Regions from separate parts of the Brevibacillus nigriterrae genome, predicted to be linked through region 3. Evidence: riboswitches for the same ligand, from Rfam matches in the RefSeq annotation. Region 3 holds a riboswitch; each other region holds the start of a gene.
The links. Region 3 has a riboswitch for cobalamin ahead of cobJ (precorrin-3B C(17)-methyltransferase). Riboswitches for the same ligand answer to the same signal wherever they lie in the genome.
Positions count from the first base shown of each region.

Region 1 (5,786 bases), on a different contig from region 3:
TCTTCATCCGGTGCAAACTGGTGCTGATTTCGTCCCTTGGTCCATCCAAGTTGTACTGCTTTTTTCACAGTAGGCGCAAACCAGCTTGACTCCGGGACGTCGGAAAATGACGCAGGGGATTCTCCTGTTTTCGCTGTACTTTGTTCGGTTCGCTCAGGTTGCTCCAAGCGGGCTACCATTGTAAAGAACTGGGCGCGAGTCAACGGCTGATCAACGCCGAAGCTAGCTGGTGTCATGCCTTGGGTAATTCCCCATTGATAAAGAGCTGAAATCGGTTTTTGTAACTCTTTCCTCGATTCAGGCAACATCATGACATCCTCGAAGGAATGGGAAGTAGTTGTCATCACCAGATCATTGCCAGGCACGATAAGTCCAGAAAGGGTTTCTTTTTCATTTGCAATCAAGGCGATTGAAGGTGTCCATTTTGCATCTGCTGAATTTCGAGTATACATCGATGGAACAGTCAAATCGTCAATACTGCCTGTCAGTGCGGTGGATAAAGTAATCGTTGCAATATCTGGCTGGGACGCATCTACATGATAGCTCGCTGTTACGGGTACGGCAGGTTCGTCAAGTGAGCTTTGCCATTCTGCAAATTGCTTGGTTTGTTCGGCATCGCTGTACTGACGAATCGTATAAGAGATCGTTTCCTTGGAACGCAGCGGCTCATTCGCAGGTGTAATCTCAGCTCGCCAACCGTCCTTCGCCAAAACCACGGACACGTGAGATTCTCTCAGCCTCTCCCATGAATCAGGGTAAATGAACACCTTTGCTACCCTTGACTCGGAATTTACCGGAAACGGTACGAGAATCACTTGCTTCAAGTCTTTCAACAATGGTTTATACAATGTTGAGTTCTCAAGAAGCTCGTTTAGTTCCTCAAGCAGTTCTGACTGATCATCCATTAATTCCCTTGTTTTCAAAAGGGAAAGCTCCTGAATATCCGGCTCAAGCGGATTTACGATCCTGCTTTCCTTCACCTGCATTTTCCCTGCCTGTTCATATGCTGCTTGCAAAAACACTGCAACATCCGGTACAAATGCAGCTTGTTTTTCCAGCTCATAATTCGATAGATCGATAAGCAGATTGTGAACGATGGTGACGATCTCATCCACACTCTTCGCCTGAACTAGCTGGTTAATTGCTGAACTCACATAAGCTGAAGTTGTTGCCTGATAGGCGTTTGAGATAGAGTCTCCTGATGTTACATTTTGGGATTTGCCCATATCCGTCGTATATAGAATTTCGACATCATCACCGTCTCGAAGCATGTAACGATCGATCGACATTGGCGGACCTTTATCGTTCACTTTGTAAACCCAACCGCTTCCGGGACCTTTATCGAATTCAGCAAGTCCATCAATACTTAGCAGATACACATCTTGCCCGTCTTGCTCAGGATCTCTCACTTCATAATCGAAGTTCTTTTCTTCTGAAGCATAGCGCAAAAGCTGGAAAACAGATGACCCCTGACTGATTCGAAAACTGGTATTCTTTACAATTTCCTCGTCATCGTACCCTATGATTTTAAGTGATACACTGATTTTCTTACTTCCCGTGTCCTGTGGTTTTTTGATCTCAAAATGCTGGGAAACGGGAGTACCCGAGTAGAGAATGGCTTCCGCCGTTCCGTATGCTGTCCACTCGGGCAAATTGATTTCAAGCTGAAATTCTTTGCCCCCGCCGCCCACATCCTGAAAGTACAAAAGCTGTCCTTGTGCGTCCTTGACGAGCAGTGGTACCCAGGTCGGATCGGTCGGACTGGTATTCCCGTTCACCTGCAATTTGTTTTCGACTTGTTTGGCCTGTATGGCGGCAGTAGCTTCCTCCGCCATACCTGATCCTGATGAAGAAATCCAACTTGTGAGCAGGAGAACGGCAGATGTCAGCCAAATAAGCCATTTTTGTCTCATCGAAAGTCAGCTCCTATTTCACTGATGCAACGAAGGTAATGCTCTCCTTGGCTACCTCAGGTTTGTCAGCTAATCCGTACCAGTAGTTGATTTCTACGGTGTAGGTTCCGCTCGCAAGTGTAAATCCGGCAGTCAGGTTCTGTGCTGCTGATGAGTTTGATTCCACCATTGCTACATCGACAACGTCAGCACCCTTCATCACTTTGACCATAACGGCAACTGGCTTCTCTTCTTTGGCAATTCCTTCAACATTGACACGCATGAGCAACTGTTTTCCGTTTATGGAGAATGTGTTGCCTGCTTGTTTCACTTCTTTACCTGAAAGGAAGTTATCCAATCCGTCGTATACTTTCACTTGTTTGGACAAATCGACAACGGGCACATAGACCTTGAGTGCTGCTTTTTCTTTATCCGTCAATACCTGGAAGAGAGAGTTTCCTTCACGAACGGTTGCTAAGGCAATCAGAGCGTTTTCTGTTGTGAATGCATTCGATGAGCCTGGCTGCCATAGCGCCTGGAATCCACCGTCAGCCATTTGGTTAGCAAGCAGGAACTCTACACTTTTATTCCAAGGTTCTGCGAACACATCTTCACCGATTGTCGTTAACCCAATGAGTACCTGAATAGTAGAATCGAGACTTGCGCTGCCGTAGGAAATGAAGGACCCGTCATCTTGTTGTTCTTTTTCCAGCTTTTCAAGAATCGCTTTTTTCGCTTCCTCCACTCCGTCTTGATCTTCCAGTAAGGAAAGAGCATTTAGAGTGAATGCATCTTCGTCAATCAAATTGAAATCGTCATAACGTTCCAACAAGAACTGAGTTGCTTTCTTGCGGTCATATGGGTATTCGTACATTTCCAAGGCAAGTATGGACAAAACGTGGTTGAAAACGGTGTATGTATCATCGCCCATTTTTCCATTTTTCTCTTGAGAATCAGCGATGCGCTCCAACAGATTGATTCCATTAAAGTTCGTTGGATCGTATCCGTTATGGATCAACCCGATTGACAACTTCGCCAATGAACCAGCGTCTTTGATGTCTTTCGCTTTGCCTGCCCAAGTATCAATCGCTGTTTTGCCTGCTTTATCTTGCCATTTGCGTGTAGCCAGCTTCTCTCCCGCTGCACTGAGGCCGATGAGTTCCCAGTCAAACGTGTTGAAATCATATTTTCGGTTACTCTTGTAATAATATTTCACCGTTTTCTTCAAAGAACTGTTTACTCCGTTTTCGAGGTCAGATGTTGCCTGAACGGTTTGCATTTGGAAAACAGAAGTAAGCACCAGACTAAGAATGAGTAGCCAACTGAAACGATGTGTAAAAGAGCGGATAACTGCTTGCATAAGTCTTTTCCCCTTTCTCATTTCCATCTAACTGAATGTTTTGTACATTGCTTCTTCACAAGAAAAACCCCCAAACCAGAGGTCAGGGGGATTGTTATCGTGAGAGCAAAGCTTTCTAAAGCTGCTTGATCTTGCATCACTTGACACGATTTTTACCCCTTTTTTCCACACCGAAAAAGGCAGTACCTCGTTCTGGCAGGTCTCCTGACTTACACTTCATTCACCCTCATCCAGCCTTCCCAGGTTTCCCAGTGGCATCAAATAATAAGAGTGTCAGTGATTACAGTAGCGGGGGCTGTAGTGGAATTGCACCACTTTCCCTTTTCAACGTAAAAAACGTCACCAAAACAACACTGATTCAATTGTCCATTCAAATGCTATCACACCAGTAAGAGGGAGTACAAGAAAAATATGTTGAATTCAAGCATTGACAGAGCATATCACATAGGTGTAAATTACACATAAGAGCAATATTATACTATCTGCCGTTTTCACATGAATGGCAGAATAACCTAGGAGGTATCGGTAATGAGCCAAAACACAGTTGAAAATCAGGAGCAATTGTTGCAAGCAACTTTTCAAGTGTTCCAAGCCGCCAACGAAACCATCTTTAATACAGCATTGACTACTGCAGCATTCGTTAGCTTTTTGCAAGAACAAGCGCAATCACAGGCAAAAGACTTGCTGAACCAGTCAGAGGAAGCACGCAAAGCAAACATCGAAAAATTGGAAGCTTTCGTAAAAGAAACTCGTGAACTCCAAACAACCTTCCAAAAAAATGTGCAAGAACTTGTGAAATCTTCCTATACTACGTTTGCATCCGTGAACCCATTCTTTGCAATTGGCAAAGATAAATAATCGCTTGCACAAAAACGGTCATGACCGTTTTGTTGCCCGCAAGCGGTCACATCCACTTTTATGACAAGGTGCCTCAGCGTAACATCTGGCATTTACTTCGGTAAAAACGTCGAGACGTTTTTCACAGAAAAAAGAACACCGATGGCCCCTTTTGGAACCGTCGGTGTTCTTTTTTTACACCATTTGAACGATGATGGAAACAAAACCAACTGCACATAGGACAAAAAATACAGATGAAATCCAGTCCCTCTTTTCAGCGTAGAGCCAAACCCCTTGCAACAAGACGAACAGACCTAACGAAATCGTCGAAAATTTGCTCAGGATAGCTCCTCGTTGATGATCTGACACGTATTCGATCATGAGACCAAATATCTGAAAGATCAAAGCTAATCCAACCAACCCGATCATGACATAGATTAACTTATTCGTACCCATATCAATCGATCCCTTACTTTTGAATATGTTGAAACAGGCGGTACGAACGAATAGCCGTCTCCAGATGGATGCGTTCTGGTTCTTTTGTGGTTACATATTTCTGAAGAAAACCGGATATCACGAAAAACGGCTTCAAATAGGAACGAATATATCTTTCCCCGATCAATCCGGCGACCATTCCCCCCGCACCAATCAGTACACTCTCCCACAGCGGCAAGAACCAACAAACCGGCAGGAAGAAAACAAAGAAATAAGTAACATAATTGGTCGAACATCCGCTGTTCACAATAGACGCTTGACGGATTTCGTTCCAGTGTTCCAGCTTCTTTTCTCCCTGATAACTAAAAACTTTATGCTCCGCACCGTGGAACTGCTTCAGTTGCTTCGGAAAAACAAAATGATAGCCTACCCCATAAATGATCAGCCACAGAGGGTCTATGTTAAAAAACAAGATGGAAAGCACGAGACAAATATGAAATAACTGATAGTACCACGGGATGGCAAAGATGATTCTCCACCACATTTTGAACAAGGTACGAAAGGTAATGGGCTCTGCCCAGCTATGGATTACCCCACCCCTCACTTCGGCACAAGCCAGGACTTTTCGATTATGAAAAAGAACGCCACGGCCAAAAGAGATTCCTGTAATCATAATTTCATATTCTCCTTCTCCGTTTTCCCCGATATAATGGTAAAGTATTTTATGATTGTCTGTAATAGGGAGGTTTTTCAATTGACTCGTTATGCACCATCCAAACCACTAACCCCGGCGTATGACCCATGGGATCCGTTATATCAGGCAAAGCCTCCTCACTATAAATTGACAAGTGTTGAGTTTACCGTAACGAATATGTGTAATTTACGCTGTGAACACTGTGCCGTTGGTGAAACGCTCAGTGCCAAAGATGATGAACAATTACCAATTGAGCTACTCTTACATCGGCTTGACGAAGCAGAAGATCTGCATACCATCAGTATAACAGGCGGGGAACCGATGTTTAGTGAACGAAACGTGAATGAAACCATTCTCCCCCTCTTGCAATATGCTGCCAAACGGGGACTTCGTTCGCAGATCAACTCCAACATGACCATGCCGTACAGCCGATATGAGACTATTTTGCCTTACATAGATGTTATGCACATCTCGATGAACTGGAAGACAGCCGAAGAGTTCTTATCAATAGTGTACGCAAAAACACCACACGCAGTTTCGCTTGGACAGGCTGAAATCCTTTTCCAAA
Region 1 is NZ_JBNCMT010000006.1:65,728-71,513, forward strand. Features, by position in the region: gene ACPW7N_RS06205 (S-layer homology domain-containing protein) at 1-1,913, opposite strand, end outside; gene ACPW7N_RS06210 (prenyltransferase/squalene oxidase repeat-containing protein) at 1,927-3,252, opposite strand; cobalamin riboswitch at 3,430-3,614, opposite strand; gene ACPW7N_RS06215 (hypothetical protein) at 3,781-4,110, shown strand; gene ACPW7N_RS06220 (hypothetical protein) at 4,285-4,545, opposite strand; gene ACPW7N_RS06225 (DUF1385 domain-containing protein) at 4,559-5,197, opposite strand; gene yfkAB (radical SAM/CxCxxxxC motif protein YfkAB) at 5,279-5,786, shown strand, end outside.
Region 1: it holds a riboswitch for cobalamin, as region 3 does, so the genes downstream of both, ACPW7N_RS06210 (prenyltransferase/squalene oxidase repeat-containing protein) here and cobJ (precorrin-3B C(17)-methyltransferase) in region 3, are expected to answer to the same signal.

Region 2 (5,786 bases), on a different contig from region 3:
AGGAATTTGACGAAGCTGTTGCAAGAAAAGCATTTACGGCTGAGCAGCTACGTAGCTTATCAAACTGCTCGAAATTTACTCATCCGTTTCGAACAACCCGTCATTTCGTTGCTTGTAGAGCGGCGAATCTGGTATATGACACAAGAATACGTGAAATGACCCCTTTTCAATAAAGGGGCTTTATAATATGACTATATGGATAAAATAATAATTACCAGTAAAGAGTAATAATGCAAACTGTACAAAAAGGGTGGGTCGAATGCTGAGCAAAATTACATTGTGGACGGTATTGATCGCTCCATGGTTTACATTATTTTTATTGAAAAGGGTAGATATTAAACGATTTATGCCTGCGGCTATTTTGGCTTCTTTTCTAATGGTCCTTTATAACCTGGTTGCTTACAATCTAAATCATTGGATAATTAAAGTATCCATTTTACCTTGGTTGAAACCTGCTTTTGGTTCAGGTGTACTAGGTGGTTTTTTAATTGTAACGATATGGATTTTTTATTTTACATATGGACGATTTTGGTTTTATTTGCTGACTAATATCGTATTGGACTTTATGTTCGCAGTTTATCCTATTCATTATTTATTTCAGGAAAAATTGGGGATTTATCAATTGGTTACCATTACTCCGTGGGGTCGTTTCGGTATTTTCGTCACAATATCCATTGTTATTTATGTCTATCAATCATGGCTAGAGGAAGTTTTCAAGCCGGAATTAAAACGAACAAGAAATTGATACCCTGTAAAGCAGTAAAAACTGTTGAGAAAATTTCCTCAACAGTTTTTTACTTTCTCAACAATTCCTTTACCTTTGGTTCAAGCAAAGGAAATCTACCTCTCTTTTTGTTTTGCAGCAATAAATTGATATAGCTCATCTCTGCTTTTCGGTGCGGCTGTTCCAGAATCAACGAGATGTTTACCCAACAGAAACTGAAAGGTTTCGAGTATCCACGGTTTTTCCAGATGAGCCTTATGTAGCCAATCCTCTTGTTCAAACACCTGCGCAGGCTCACCCTGACCCAAAATTTCACCATCGTGCATGACAATGATCTCATCGGCCCACTGATAGGCAAGATTGACGTCATGGGTTGACAGGATAATGGTCTTGTTTTGTTGGTGGATATGATCGAGCACTTGCATGATCTGCCTTGAAAAATAGGAATCCAGCCCAGCAGTCGGCTCATCGAGAATGATGACTTCCGGTTCCATCGCAAGGACTCCTGCAATCGCTACACGCTTTTTTTGACCGATGCTTAAAAAATGAGTGGGTTTATCTTTTAAAGGCGTTGTTTCTGTCAGTTCCATTGCCCATTCGACTTTTCGCAGAACGTCTTCCCTGGATAGCCCTAAGTTTTGCGGGCCAAAGGAAATGTCCTCCAGCACACTGGCTGAAAACAACTGGGCATCCGGGTCCTGAAAAACAATGCCTACCTGTTTGCGCAACGAGCGAAGCGAATCCCGGCTATACGTAATGTCTTTTCCCAGAAAACGGATCGTTCCGCTTGTTGGTCGGAGGATGCCATTCAAGTGCAAAAACAGCGTCGATTTGCCTGCGCCATTGTTGCCCAAGAGTGCGATTTTTTTCCCTTGCTGGATGCTAAGTGTAATGTTTTTCAGAGCCAATGTGTTATCGATATAAGTATGGGTTATTTGCTCGATGTCAAAAAGAAGCGGCTTCATTTTTTCAATATCCTCCAAATTGCCAATATACCGTAAGCATGGCAGTGAATATCCCTGCGATTAAAAACCAGTTCAAAAAAGAGACAGGATACGTTTGTTCTACCAGTACAATATCATTCTCGTAGCAGCGGGAGTCCATCGCAATGGATAGCTGACTGGATCGATGGAATGATTTCAAAAACAAGGTGGCGACAAGCTGACCAAGTGACTTGAGGCTTTGTCGAATGGTGATGTAACCCAAGCGGGACGTCTGTGCCTGATGGATCATGGCTGCTGTCTCCAGGAAAACAAAGATAAAGCGATAGGTTAATGCGATCAGGTCAAGCAGCAGGGGGGGCAGTCTCAGTTTGCGCAGAAGCCCCAGCATGACGGTAATCGGTGTGGTCAGGATGAGAAAGTACAGACAACTGATACCCCCCAGTACACGAAAGATTAGGTTCACAACCTGCTCCATACTCGACTTGCTAATAAAAATCTGCCAATTCCACACATGCACATTCCAAATCGGGTGAACGATCGCTGCCTGTCCATCGGTGACTGAAAAAAGCAGGGTAATCACACCTGAAAGCAAGAAAAATACAGGTGCCAACAGAAGTTTTCCATAATAGGAAGAGGGAATACGTGCTGCCCAGACAACAAAAGTACTCATTACAAGAAACGTGATGAGTGAAACCAAGGGGTCCTTCGCAATCAGTGAAAAGAGAAGCAGACCAAGCGAAAGGGTCGCCTTTTCGACTGGGTGAACATGTCGTAACCGATTGAAATAAGCATACTTATCAATCAGCAGCATGATACACCTTTTCTTCCTGCTGCTCGTCTCGCTTGCTCTTTCCCCTCATGAAACCGATATAATAACCAATGAAACCTGCCCCAATCGCTGCCTGCAGAGCAAAAAGTAAGCTCTCAATTTCGGCACTAGGAGGTTCCCAAACGCTGGTAAACCAAGGCTCATAGTCAGGAGAGATTTCCTGGATGGCAGCTTCGGCCTGACCATCGGCTCCGCTAAACTCTGCCCCTTGCTGGATAAAAAGCGGAACGACGGCGAGGAAAACCACTACAAGCAGTAGCAACGTGTTCTTTTTCATGTTAGCGTGCCTCCTTGGTCAAGATTTGCAGCATCTTTAATTCTCTGAAATTATATTTGGTCAGGATGTTCATCACGATGACGGTCAATAGTCCTTCACTAATCGCCAACGGAATTTGGGTCAGAGCAAAAATACCTGAAAACTTGGCAAAGGAAGCGAATACGCCACCGACCTCAGAAGGAAAGGACAACGCAAGCTGGATCGATGTCATGAGATAGGTACCGAGATCCCCTAACGTAGCTGCCAAAAATACAGCCACGGAAAATGATAAACCCGCCTTTGTAGAAGCTTTATAGACAAAATAGGCAAGGAAGGGACCGACGACCGCCATGGAAAAGGCATTGGCACCTAACGTCGTTAAACCACCATGAGCTAACAGTAACGATTGAAACAGGAGAACGATAAATCCGACGACGCTCATTGCTGTCGGGCCAAACAAAACGGTGCCAAGCCCAACTCCGGTAGGATGCGAGCAACTGCCGGTCACAGAAGGAATCTTTAAGGCGGATAATACAAAGGCAAATGCACCGGATAGGCCCAGCATCATTTTGATTTCAGGATGTTGCTTTACTTTCTTCTGAATGGAGTACAGGCCCACGAGTAAAAAAGGAATGGTCACAGCCCACCAGAATAATGACCATCGGACGGGCAGGAAACCTTCCATGATGTGCATTGCGTATGCTTGCTCTGGAATACATAGGAACATAAACAAGAAAAAGACGCTCATTTTCAACTGTTTCATCAGTATCACTCCCACTTTACTAAATGTACGACTAACAAAAATAAAAAAGCACTTCTTTCCATTTGGAAAAGAAGTGCGTTACTACGACATGATATATCGCTTGATGGTTTCGGGGCTTGCCCTGTTATTCATTCTCGCCATCATCGTAAACACCTCCCTAACTCCCGTAGGTTTTGCAGTGTTTGTTCTCTATGGCAGGTCTCCTGACTTAGCTTCAACCATCTGTTTCGCCTTCCCAGTCTTGGAACCAGTGGCATTAGAAACAGATGTCAGCATCACAGTGGCGGGTCCGTGTCGGATTTGTACCGAACTTCCCTATTAAGCCGTTTGATCGAGATGTCAATCAAACAGCACCATAAAGCAACAATATTTGGTTGTTTTCATCAATTCTACTACATTGTTGGTAAAAATACTATCTCGAATACTTCTGCACCAGCGGCTTCGCCACTTTTTCAAGCAGAGATTTCAACAAGCGCCACGGGAGCTTTCGAACCCAGGGCAGATGATTGAGATAAACGGCATTATACTCAAAGCTCTCGAGTGCGCCCCGGGACTTTTTAAACTCGGCTGCGCCCGAGCTTGCATGCAAAAGATAGCCGTATTTCCTTGCATCGTACAGCAAAAGCAGGGAGATCATTCGATACAGCCCCCACTCTTTAGGGAGGCGTGTATCATAACCAAACAAAGGGGTAGTCATTACCCCGTCACGATGGAAATATCCGAGGATGGCATCTACATGGCCATCCTTTTTTAATAGCTTCATCTGGAGCAATCGCTCTTTGTGAGCCAGATGAAAGAATTCATCGGTAAACTGCGGGTTGTTGGGCGAGTACTTCTCCAGATACAACGCATTGTAATTATCGAGAATTCTTTGCATATCGTCTGCCAGAATTTCACCGTGTTCAACGACTTGGTAGGGGGTATGCGCCAGTATCTTTTCGTCTTTTCCCAAGTTGTAGCGTGCCCTTGAATTGATCCTTTGAGAAGTGTCCATTAGAAAGATTTGGCGACTTATCAGCATGTGAAAGCCCATCTGAGTGAGAGACTCAAACAGCGATTGATTCCGGTAGTCCTCGACAGAGCGAAAGATGATGGCATGGTCGGGGAACTTTTTTAAGAGAAACGCTTTGATTTGCGCCAGCTGCTCCCGCTTGATGTACGGGTAGAGATTTGTTGAGACCATCCAGTTGTTGACGATGACGACCTTGTTGATTGAAAGCAAGCGAAGCAACGAGCCAAAACCCGACAGAAAGCCGCCTAGTATTGATTCCAGCAGCGGATTTTTGATTAGATACAATTCCTCTTTGGTATAGGTAATGTACTGATCAAAAGGTGAAACGACATACGAGTTTCCATATTCAGCATCATTTACCGTGACTGGCAGAACCAACTCATCGACTGTTAGGATACCAACCCTAGTGTTTACATTGGCAATGTATTTCGCTGTTCCATTCTCGATGAACGGAGTCAGGAATTTTCGAGCGTACTGCTGGTTCTCGCTTTCTCCCCATTCGCACTCATGCAAATTCTTTTGATCATACCACCTGATCGTCATTGATTGGAAACCTTCTTTCCACCCGGCGTAGCTTTTTATCTGTTGGAACATGGTTATATGGATTGAAGCGAATGGTCGGGATTGCCGTTCCCAGTTCTGTGCACATAGATTCTATCGATGCTCTCACGAGGCTTTCCACCTGTTCTGGTGCATCCAGGTAGATCGTCATCTCCAGTGGGGAGTCCTGAACTACGATGTATTGTTCAAGCAATGAAGATGAGGCAATCACAGCTCTTCGGATAAAATCAGGGAAGACGGGGATGAGTCTCTCTCTCACCTTGCTGGAAGGCAAGTAAAACAGGTCATCACACCTGCCCTCAATGGCTTCTATCGCCGTAAAAAGGGAACCGCATGGACAAGCAGATTTCTTTTCAACCAGAATGTCGTTCAACCGATAACGGATGATCGGTTGGGCTTTGCGAGAAAAATCGGTAATAATCGGTGAGAATCTGCTTTTGGATTCATCGAGATAGTCTTTTTGAATGACAACCAAATCTTCGTTTACATGCAGTGTTCCGTATGCACAGGTAGTAGCCAAAAAGCCTTCTGTACACTGATACACCTGATGGATGACCTGATTGAATGTTCTTCGGATGTGCGCTTCGTCAAGCGGATCCAGCACCTCTGCCACCGACAGGATTTTTTGCGGATGAAGCTTCAACTGTCCTCGTTCCTGTTTTGTTGCGATGTAGCGCAGCATGGAAGGTGGAGCGAC
Region 2 is NZ_JBNCMT010000012.1:110,197-115,982, reverse strand. Features, by position in the region: gene ACPW7N_RS11270 (2-hydroxyglutaryl-CoA dehydratase) at 1-173, shown strand, start outside; gene ACPW7N_RS11265 (hypothetical protein) at 260-745, shown strand; gene ACPW7N_RS11260 (energy-coupling factor ABC transporter ATP-binding protein) at 841-1,689, opposite strand; gene cbiQ (cobalt ECF transporter T component CbiQ) at 1,694-2,479, opposite strand; gene ACPW7N_RS11250 (energy-coupling factor ABC transporter substrate-binding protein) at 2,466-2,774, opposite strand; gene ACPW7N_RS11245 (energy-coupling factor ABC transporter permease) at 2,776-3,516, opposite strand; cobalamin riboswitch at 3,693-3,889, opposite strand; gene ACPW7N_RS11240 (GNAT family N-acetyltransferase) at 3,929-5,071, opposite strand; gene ACPW7N_RS11235 (F390 synthetase-related protein) at 5,052-5,786, opposite strand, start outside.
Region 2: it holds a riboswitch for cobalamin, as region 3 does, so the genes downstream of both, ACPW7N_RS11245 (energy-coupling factor ABC transporter permease) here and cobJ (precorrin-3B C(17)-methyltransferase) in region 3, are expected to answer to the same signal.

Region 3 (5,786 bases):
ATTGAATGGTGTGAAACGATTGCCTTGCTCAGTATTGTTGGCACAGGGAGATGGTTTGTGTGAGACTGATTTGGGTGCGACATGGTGAAACAGACGCCAATCGGGCGGGGAGATATGTTGGCCATCTGGATCCTTCCTTGAATGAGACAGGCGTACGACAAATCAACCAGTTGAGAAGGCTGCTTGCCGATGAATCGCCAACTGCTCTTTTCACCAGTGACCTGAGGCGGTGTGTCGAGACATCAGAGGTTTTGAAGAGAACATGGGAGATTAAGCCCAAAATCACTGCTTCACTGAGAGAAATATCGTTCGGCGAGTGGGAAGGTAATACATACGATGAAATTATGCAAGAAAACCCGGAAGCGGCAAACAAATGGTACGATAATCCGTTTGATCATGCACCGCCGGACGGAGAGACTTTGGCTCAGTTTGGGGAGCGAATCGATCAATGGTTGAATTGGTTACTTACGATCTGTCCGAATGATGCTACGATTTTGATTGTTAGCCATGGCGGCGTCATTCGCTGGTTTCAGAGTAAATGGATGGAGAAAGATCACTCCCGTTTCTGGCAAGTAGCTGGATTGAGGCACGGTCAGGCGATGGCTGTAGAGCAGAACGGAGATGGATGGTTATGCGTTTCTCTACTTGAAGGGAGGAACGAACCTACAGATGACTCAACCATTTCGTAACGGAAACGAAAGCTGGCGTTCAGTGATTTGGCCGGAACTTCAGTTTTTTTCCAAGGAAGATCATCTTGTGATGCAAAGTGAAAGAGCAATGAACACGGTCAGCAGTGCTCTTTGGAGAGGTGGAACCTGTGAAGCCACCCACTTTATCAACGGGAGTGTTCCACTGGATTTCAACTGTGATGATCCAATGGAAATGATGAAAGAGTTTATAGACGGGCGAGGGTATCCAGTAGAAAAGAGTGTTGGATTGCTTACTGCCGCCAAGCTTTCTCATGCTTCCTTCCACGCCAAGGAAGGCGACCATTTCCGAATGATCGCTTGTGCCACAGCAGGTACGGGGAATAGTGCACGTGCCGGACTGAAGAGAGAAACTTTTTCAGCCTATCAAGCGGGTACTATCAATGTTTTTGTATTCATTGATGCCACATTGACACCAGCGGCAATGGTGAATGGCATCATGACGGCAACTGAGGCAAAATGTGCCGCACTGCAAGATTTACAGATTGTTGACCGCAAAGGCGGAATTGCAACAGGAACAACTAGTGATGCCATCGTGCTAGCTTCACAACCGCATGGGCTGGATCAAGGATTTCATGCCTTTGCCGGAACTGCTACCACAATTGGCTATGCCATAGGCAGATTGGTGTACAAGTCCGTCTATGAAGCCGTTGTGACACAAAACAGTCCATGACTATTTTGTGTAGCCCGCAAGCGAGCATGTCCCTATTTATAAAAAACGTCGAGACGTTTTTTACTAAAACAGTCCATGACTATTTTGTGTAGCCCGAAAATAACCTTGTAACGTGGGGGAAAAGATGAAAGAAGCTGGTATTCTGCTTGCCGCTTATATCGTGGATCGAATCGTTGGTGATCCTCGCTCGCTCCCACATCCCGTTGTTTGGATCGGGTATGGAATAACCATGCTGGAAAAGTGGATTCGTTCCTTTGCCCATTCCGACCGTTCGCTACGATGGGCAGGATTGCTTTTTCCACTCGTCATTGCAGGAGGCAGTTGTGCTGTCATCTGGTTGTTGCTAGAAGGAGTCTCCCGGATTCATCCGTGGCTTGGGACAGCGCTGGAGATTTGGCTTATCTCTACTACGCTTGCTACCAAAGGATTGGCTGAGGCTGGATTGCAAATCTATCATCACCTTGTCAACAACGATCGGGAGAAGGCGAGACAATCATTGTCCATGGTGGTCGGCAGAGATACGGAGCAGCTTGATGAGCCGGAGATTTGCCGGGGTGCCGTAGAAACGGTGGCTGAAAATATCGTCGATGCAATCATCTCGCCGCTATTCTTTGCCGCAATCGGAGGGGCACCGCTCGCCTTTCTCTATCGGGCAACCAATACGCTGGATTCCATGGTGGGTTACAAAAATGATCGCTATCTGTATCTCGGATGGGCATCTGCACGATTGGATGATCTGCTGAATTACCTGCCCGCACGGATCACAGGACTGTTGCTCGTACTGGCATGCGGGATCAAGAGATTAAACTGGCGAGCTTGCTGGAGCATGATTTTGCGAGATGCCAAGCTGCATCCCAGTCCAAATAGCGGAATTCCTGAGGCAGGTGTAGCAGGTGCGTTGGGAATCCAATTAGGTGGCCTGAACTACTACAAGGGAGTCGCTTCCTTTCGAGCGCAGATGGGCGATCCTCATCGCAGCTTGCAGGTAAATGATATAGGTGTGACCGTTGAGCTGATGAAACTGGTTTCGATTCTGGCAGTTGCATTTTTTATCTGTGCCATGCTGTTCAGAAACTCTATCTAACTGAATATTTTAAAGAAAAAGGTGCTTGTCAGGTGCTGCCTGTTTGTAGGTGCAAATGACCAGCTTAAAAGGGAAGTCCGGTGCAAATCCGGGACGGTCCCGCCACTGTGATGGGTGCTTGCTCTAAGTGAAGCAAGCAGTCTTCAAACGAAAGAAACCACTGGAAGCTTTATGTCTGGGAAGGTGTTTGAAGAGAGCCCTTAGTCAGGAGACCTGCCTTTTTTATCAACATCAGAACCTACGTGGATATAGGGGGTGTTTAGAATGAGAGGAATTTTTACCTTGCGAGAGTAAAAGACTTCAGGCATTTCTAACCATCAATTGTGGGTTGGAAATGCCTTTTTATATTTTCTTGAAGAGGTAGCGACACAGGGGACGAAAGGCGGAGAGTAACAAGATGAGTGGAAAATTATTGGTTATCGGGTTTGGTCCGGGGAGTGAAGATCACATTACGAAGCGGGCAAAAGAAGCCATCGAAGAGAGCAACATCATTATTGGCTACAACACCTACGTTGATCTGATCAAGGATTTGTTGACGACACAGGAAGTTCTCAGTACAGGCATGACCGAGGAAGTGGCACGCGCACGGGAAGCGGTCCGACAGGCAGAGTTGGGTCATACCGTAGCTGTCATTTCCAGTGGAGATGCTGGCGTGTATGGTATGGCTGGACTCATTTATGAAGTCTTGGTGGAAAAAGGCTGGAGGGAAGCGGAAGGGGTCAAGGTTGAAGTCATTCCAGGCATCTCTGCGATCAATTCGTGTGCTGCCCTGCTTGGAGCGCCTACGATGCACGATGCCTGCACGATCAGCTTAAGTGATCATTTGACACCGTGGGAGTTGATTGCCAAACGAATTGATGCTGCTGCATCGGCTGATTTCGTGATTGCCTTGTACAACCCGAAAAGCGGGAAGCGTACAAGACAGATCGAGGAAGCGAAGCGAATCATCAGTCAATATCGATCGCCAGATACACCGGTTGGCCTTGTGAAGAGCGCCTATCGGGATCGACAAAAAATCGAAATAACAACGCTGGAACACATGCTGGATTGCGAGATCGGGATGCTCTCGACGGTGATTGTCGGGAACTCGTCAACGTTTATGTATGACGGCAAAATGATCACGCCTCGGGGATATCAGCGCAAGTATACGTTGACCAAGGATGAGCAGCCACTCGCTTTGCATCAGCGGCTTCGCAAAGAGAATGAACCGTGGGCGTTGGATGCGGTATCACCAATAGATACGGTGGTGGAGACTGTATCGACATCACGTACCCCATTTGAGTGGGCAATGGACGCCGTGCAGGCTGTCAAAGGTACACAAGAGACGGCAAGTGCTTCTTCGGTGGCGGTTGCCTCAAATTCGCCCTTTCAGCAGCAAATGATCTTCGAATGCGCCGTCAGCCCCGGAGTGGTAAGCAAAAAGTTGAGCCCGGCTCAGTTGGTTGCCATTGCTGAGGTTGCAGGAGACACAGGCGAGATTGAGTACACACCACATCACCAGATTATTTTGCGGATTCCAACCAGCCAACCTGACGAGATAACCAATCGATTGAAGCAAGCAGGTCTGCTCGTCATGCCAGTCGGAGACGTCGTACAAATCAAGGCGTGCGATTTCTGCAATGGAGAAAAACCAGAGGGAATTCCTTATGCGGAAGCCTTGCAAGAGCGATTAGGCGGCTTGGAGATGCCCAAGGAATTGAGAATTGGGATAAATGGTTGTGGGATGACCTGCTACAGTGCCGTCAACGAGGATATCGGGCTGGTTTATCGAGCAGGCAAATTCGACTTGTTCCTGGGAGCCAAAACAGTAGGCCGCAACGCCCATGCAGGGGTTCCTGTTGCAGAAGGCATTGACCCGAGTGAGATTATTTTCGTCATGGAACAAATCGTAGCAAAGTTCAAACAGGAGGCTTTTCCTAATGAACGTTTCCATAAATTCTTTAAACGCAAAGGAGTAATCAACGGCTTTATCTATCAGGAAGGCGCTACGGTGTTGGTAGATGAGTCTGCGTGTGGAGAATAAAGAAAAAAAGGAGGAGTAATGATGAACGCAGTACTGTTCGTAGGACACGGCAGCAAGGATTGGGAAGGAAACGAAGAGGTACGGCAATTCATACAGAAAATCGCTCCAGAGATTGAAGTTCCGATCATTGAGACTTGCTTTTTGGAATTTGAAAATCCAACTGTGCAACAAGGATTGGATACATGTATCAAGCGGGGAGCCACCCACATCGTGGTCGTTCCGTTGATGCTGTTTGCCGCAGGTCATGCCAAGTTGCACATTCCGGCAGAAATCGATCATTGCAAGGAGAAGCACCCGCATATTTCGATCACCTACGCCAGACCTGTGGGAATTGATCATCAGATTGTCCGATTGCTTGCTGAGCGATTTGAGGAAGCAGTGGAAGAGTGGCGTGTGGATGGAACCGATTCAACTCTCGCTGAAGAAACGGCAGTGCTGATCGTTGGCAGAGGCAGCAGTGATGCAGATGCCAACAGTGAAATTTACAAAATGTCTCGTCTGTTCTGGGAACAACGAAAAGCCAAAATTGTAGAAACTGCCTTTATGGGGGTTACCTCCCCTTCCTTTGACGAAGGAGTGGAACGTTGTTTGAAGTTAGGAGCCAAACATGTAGTCATTCTCCCGTACCTGCTCTTCACAGGAGTTTTGATCAAGAGACTTGAGCTCTACACCGTACAATCCCGTGAGCGATTCCCTGACATCACATTCGCTCTGGGGCACTACTTCGGCGATCACCATTTGTTGCAAAAGACGATCAGAGAGCGGGTAGCCGAAGCGTTTCATGGGGAGATCAAGCTGAACTGCGATACCTGTGTCTATCGAATCGAGGCGATGGAGCATCATGGACACCACCATCATCATCACGACCATGATCACGATCATCACCACGGGCATGGGCATGATCACCATGGACATGGACACGGTCACCACCACGACCATGATCACGATCATCATCACGAGCATGGTCATGATCACCGCCGACACGACCACTCTCACAAGCAGGAAGGCGTCAGAGGTGGTGCTCGATGATACTCTTTTTGGCCGGGACGAGCGATGCACGGGAACTGGCGCTTGAAATCAAGGCAGCAGGATATCAATTGGTGACAACAGTTGTTACTGATAGTGCAGCCAAAAGTATGGATGAGGTACATCTCCCCGTACGTGTAGGGCGCTTGACTGCTGCTGATCTTTGTCAGTTAATCGAGTGGGAGAATTTCCAATTGATTGTGGATGCCAGTCATCCCTTTGCCGAAGAAGCCTCCAAAAATGCGATGGAGGCAGCCAAAGCGGCTGGAGTAC
Region 3 is NZ_JBNCMT010000013.1:99,137-104,922, forward strand. Features, by position in the region: gene cobS (adenosylcobinamide-GDP ribazoletransferase) at 1-63, shown strand, start outside; gene ACPW7N_RS11895 (histidine phosphatase family protein) at 60-689, shown strand; gene ACPW7N_RS11900 (adenosylcobinamide amidohydrolase) at 670-1,380, shown strand; gene cbiB (adenosylcobinamide-phosphate synthase CbiB) at 1,505-2,464, shown strand; cobalamin riboswitch at 2,472-2,699, shown strand; gene cobJ (precorrin-3B C(17)-methyltransferase) at 2,862-4,487, shown strand; gene ACPW7N_RS11915 (sirohydrochlorin chelatase) at 4,509-5,516, shown strand; gene cobK (precorrin-6A reductase) at 5,513-5,786, shown strand, end outside.